2 regions of the Microbispora triticiradicis genome follow, and region 2 is predicted to be linked to the other one. Evidence: predicted binding sites of a transcription regulator. Region 2 holds the regulator's gene; the other holds the start of a gene.
What was found. The regulator LexA, encoded in region 2, represses DNA repair genes until DNA is damaged. The targets are predictions, from matches to a motif close to TCGAACANNTGTTCGA.
Positions count from the first base shown of each region.

Region 1: FED44_RS23045 (DUF6504 family protein) is a predicted target of LexA. The motif match lies at 835-850, and genes of this name have one in related genera.

Region 1 covers NZ_VANP01000009.1:98,532-100,922, forward strand. Annotated here, with positions in the region: gene FED44_RS23040 (DNA polymerase III subunit alpha) at 1-479, opposite strand, end outside; gene FED44_RS23045 (DUF6504 family protein) at 494-760, opposite strand; gene FED44_RS23050 (hypothetical protein) at 950-2,164, opposite strand; gene FED44_RS23055 (alpha/beta fold hydrolase) at 2,295-2,391, shown strand, end outside.
Region 2 covers NZ_VANP01000013.1:155,421-157,811, reverse strand. Annotated here, with positions in the region: gene FED44_RS28050 (MalY/PatB family protein) at 1-534, opposite strand, end outside; gene lexA (transcriptional repressor LexA) at 619-1,332, opposite strand; gene nrdR (transcriptional regulator NrdR) at 1,763-2,221, shown strand; gene FED44_RS28035 (vitamin B12-dependent ribonucleotide reductase) at 2,332-2,391, shown strand, end outside.

The sequences.
Region 1 (2,391 bases), on a different contig from region 2:
GCGATCATCCCCGGCGTGACGTACGGCTCGCCGCGCTCCCCCGCCCCGTGCGCGGCGGTGACGAGACGGCACAGCGAGGCCCAGCCGTCGGTGCGCGCGAGCACGACGACCCGCGCCGGCTCGCCCGGTGTCCTCCGTACGGCCCGCCGGCCCGGCGCCGGGAACAGCCCTTCACCCGGGAACGGCCCTCCGGCCGCGAACGGGCCTTCGGCGGCGAGTGGGGCGGAGCCGCCCGCCGCCGACGGGCCCGCGCCGAGAGCGAGGTCCACTCCGGCGATCGGGCGGACGCCCCGCTCGTGACACGCCCTGACGTGCTTGATCGCGCCGTAGAGGCCGTCTCGGTCGGTCAGCGCCAGCGTGTCCATGCCCTGCTCGGCGGCCCGCCGGACGAGGGCGTCCGGGAACGCGGTGCCGTACCTCAGCGAGAAGGCCGACGCCACGTGCAGGTGAGCGAAGGGCCGCCCCTGGAGCGTTCCCATCGATCCCAGGCCCATCAGTCCCAGGCCCTCAGGAGGAGCCAGCCGTCGCTCGCGGTGTCGAAGCGCAGCTCATAGGTCCCCACCTCCCTGCCGGCCGCCGCCCCCACCCGCCAGAAGCGCCGCTCCCCGGGATCGGCGTCCGAGGTCTTCCACCATTCACGGGCGACCACCCAGTGATCCTGGATTTCGCGGACGGTGTAGAGCCGGTCACGCCAGACGAACTGCACAGGCTGCCCGTCCCGCACCCACACCTCGATCGGATCGCCGTAAAGTCTGCTCAAGACTCCTTCTCCCTGTGGCTTCGTGGCCACCCGGGGGAAGACGGGCGGATGATTCGGGCAGAATCGCCGCTACTTCGAACATACGTTCACAGAGGGCCGAACGCAAGTCGGCGCGGCGCCTTCGGCCGTCCGTTCCGGGAGGTGTTCGCCACACCCGCGCCTCACGCCCGAGCAGCGGTCACCGGCCGGTCATCCGGCCACCCAGATCCCGCTCCCCCGGTACGGCGGCTCCTCACGCTCGGTCCCGTCCGCCGCCACCGCCCAGACGCGCGCCGTCCCCGGCTCCCTGACGACGGACCCCACCCCGGTGTGCCCGAGTGGACCTGCCGGAAACGTCCCGTGCGTCCACTCGCCGCCCGACAGGTGACCGACCGCCGTGTTCCACTCGTTCTTCGCGTAGAACAGCCAGAACCCGCCCCGGCCGTCGGCCTCCAGCCGCAGGTGGGGGTCGAGCTCGGGCTCGGGGACCAGGCTGTAGCCCCACCGTCCGTTCTCCCGCCGGAGAAGCAGCGTGCGGCCGCAGAAGGTCACGTCCTCCTCCTCGGTGCCGCAGACCCACGCGACCCAGCCGACGGCCGCCACCCGGCCCGACTCGTCCACCGCGAGGTCCACGAGCTCGGAGAGCTGGTTCCGGTGCAGCGCGGGAACCGCGGGGAGCGGGACCGTGCTCCAGGACCAGCCGTTCCACCGGGCGACGGCGGCCCGGCCGCGGCTCGAACCGGCCACCCAGACCTCACCGCCGGGCATGCCGTCCACGTCTTTCGCGACCAGCGGCGGCCGTGCCGTGCGCCAGGCCCTGCCGTCCCAGCGCCGCAGATCGGCTCGGGAGCCCCAGGGCCCCTCGGCTCCCCCGGCTCCGTCCAGGAAGTTGGCGTTCACGACCGCCCACACGTCGCCGGGAGCCGCCGCGTGCACCCGATCCGGTCTCCCACCCGGGCCGGGCGCCGTGGTCCACCTCCGCCCGTCCCAGCGCGCGGCGGTCATCTCCCCGAACAGCCACACGTCGCGGTCGGAGGCGGCGGCCACGGCACGCGGCTCGGTCACCGGCGGAGCCGCGACCTCCCGCCACCCTCCGCCGTCTCCGCGCAGCAGCAGCGGCGCACTCGTCTCGGGCCCGCAGGCGTGGGGCACCCGGGTGCCGGCCGCCCACACGGTCTTCTCCCGGGTGACGGCCAGGCCCATGAGGCGGTCGCGGTAGTCGTAGTACGCGCCCCGCCACTCTCCGGCCCGCCCGCCGTCTTCGCCAGGGCCGGGCCGAGGCGTCGGCGAGCCGGTCAGGCAGGGGGGCGACGGGCGCTCGGCGGGCGTGTCGCCCCGGGCGTCGGCCTCGTTCCAGGTCTCGAGATCACGCGGCAGGGTCGACCCGCACGCCGCCAGCACCATCGCGGCCAGCGCCGCCGTCACGCACCTCATCCGCGTCCGCACACCCCATAGGACGCCCCCATCCGGCATCCGGTTCTGCCGAGTCCCGCAGTCCGCCGGTGGATTCGCGTTAGGATACGACTGTATCCATTCAGAGGGGACGGGGCACGCCATGCGTACACCTGACCGGCCGTCGGCTTTCACCGGCGACTCCGCGCGCGACAGGTACCACGCCGCCTATGACCGAGTGCTCGGCGAGTTGTGGCCGG
Region 2 (2,391 bases):
CGCGGCGACCGCCTCCAGCTCCTCCCGGGTGAACGACCGGCCCGACGGGTTCTGCGGGTTCACCAGCAGGAGCACCCGTACGGGCTCGCCGGGGACCTCGAACCGGCCCTCGGCCGTCAGCGGCATCGGCACCAGGCGGCGGCCCATCCCGGTGATGGTGACGAGGAAGGGGTCGTAGGCCGGGACGTGCAGCGCCACGGCGTCGCCGGGCTCGGTCATGAGGTGCAGCAGCACCTGGAGGGCCTGGTTGAGGTCGGTGTAGGACCGCACGTGCCCGGGATCGGCGCGCCAGCCGTACCTCGCCTCCATCCGCTCGGCGAACGCCTCCGCCAGCGGCCCGGCGGCCGGCTGGTCCAGCCACTCGGGATAGCCCAGATCGGTGGCCGCTCGTCGCGCGACGGCCTCCCGGACCGCGTCGGGCACCGGGAAGTCCATGTCGGCGACCCAGGCGGGGATGACGTCGGGCGCGGCCAGGGCCCACTTGATCCCGTCACGGGCGCGGGCGGCCTCCAGGGAGAGCGAGTCGAGTTTCACGGGACTCACCCTAATCGCCGGATATCGGTCATCCGGGAAGCAGTCATACCGGCGTCCCAAGGCGGGACGCCGGCACGGGCGTGACTACAGCTTGCGCAGGACGGCCGTGACCTTGCCGAGCACGGTGGCCTCGTCACCGGGGATCGGCTCGTAGTTCGGGTTGTGCGGCACCAGCCACACGTGCCCGTCCTTGCGCTTGAACGTCTTCACGGTGGCCTCGCCGTCGATCATCGCCGCGACGATGTCGCCGTTGTCGGCGACCGGCTGCTGCCGCACCACGACCCAGTCGCCGTCGGCGATGGCGGCCTCGATCATCGAGTCGCCGGAGACCTGGAGCAGGAACAGCGTGCCCTCGCCGACAAGCTGCTTGGGGAGCGCGAACACGTCCTCGATGCTCTGCTCGGCGAGGATGGGGCCACCGGCGGCGATGCGGCCGACCAGTGGCACGTACGCCGCGGTGGGCCGGTTGAAGCCGCTCTCCTCCTCGGCGGCGTCCGGGTCCACCCAAAGGACCGGCTCACCGGGGAGCCTGACCTCCAGCGCCCGGGGGCGGTGCGGGTCCCGGCGGAGGTAGCCCTTACGCTGGAGCGCCGTGAGCTGGTGCGACACGCTGGAGGTGCTGGTCAGCTGGACAGCCTCCCCGATCTCCCGCATGGACGGCGGATAGCCGCGCTGCTGGACCGAGTCGCGGATCACCTCGAGGATCTTCCGCTGCCTGGGGGTGAGGCCAAGCGAGTCACGCCGACGAACCGCGAGGTCGCCGACGCCATTCGCCTGCTCACTTCGGTCACTCACGATGCCACCTCTCAATCCGTGTTCCTCATGTCGCACAGAGCGACCGTACCGCGATTCAAGATCAGCGTCAAACAATTGTTCGATATCCAGCGAAATCGCCGATCTCGCCGTTCTCCTCATCGTACGGGAGTTCGATCGATCCCGTGTTCGATTTACCCGATCTTCTCGGCTGGTCGTACGCCCAGCTCAGAAGGAATGGGGAAATCGGGGCGCGAAAATGCCGCACGGCCTATTCCTTCGTGCCCGGGGCAGGGGAGGCGGGTGGGACGGATGAGGCGACACGCCCGCCGAGCAGGAACTTCCCCCGCCACGCCCGGTTCGACTTGCGTTCAAGGACGGGCACTTCTACCGTTGGACCCCAACATCTAGTAGTCACAGCGGTGTAAGTTCACTACACCTTGTGTTCGGGATGGGCGTTCAGGGAGGCGATGAAGTGCACTGTCCGTTCTGTCGCCACCCGGACACACGGGTCGTGGACAGCCGCGCAGCCGAGGACGGCGCGGCCATCCGCCGCCGCCGCACCTGCCCCGAATGCGGGCGCAGGTTCACCACGCAGGAGACCGTCCTGCTGATGGTGAGCAAACGCAGCGGGGTCACCGAGCCGTTCTCCCGGGAGAAGGTCGTCGCGGGCGTACGGCGCGCCTGTCAGGGACGTCCGGTCGGCGAGGACTCCCTCGCCCAGCTCGGGCAGCGTGTGGAGGAGACCATCCGGGCCACCGGCGCCGCGGAGATCGCCTCGCACGAGGTGGGGCTGGCCATCCTGGGCCCGCTCCGCGACCTGGACGAGGTGGCGTACCTGCGGTTCGCGTCGGTCTACCGGAGCTTCGAGACGCTGGCGGACTTCGAAGCGGAGATCGAGCGGCTGAGGGCGGCCCACGGCGGCGGGGAGTAGCCGCCGGCGCCGGCGGGCGGGGCGAGGAGCGAGCCGTGCGGCGCGACGATGAGGGTGTAACGAGCGTGGTCGGAAAAAGGGGCTCCATCGGGCCCCGGGAGGGGGAAGTCATGACGGAGACCGTGAGCGGCACAGCGGCGGGTGCGGGAGGCCGGGGAGCGAAGCGTCCG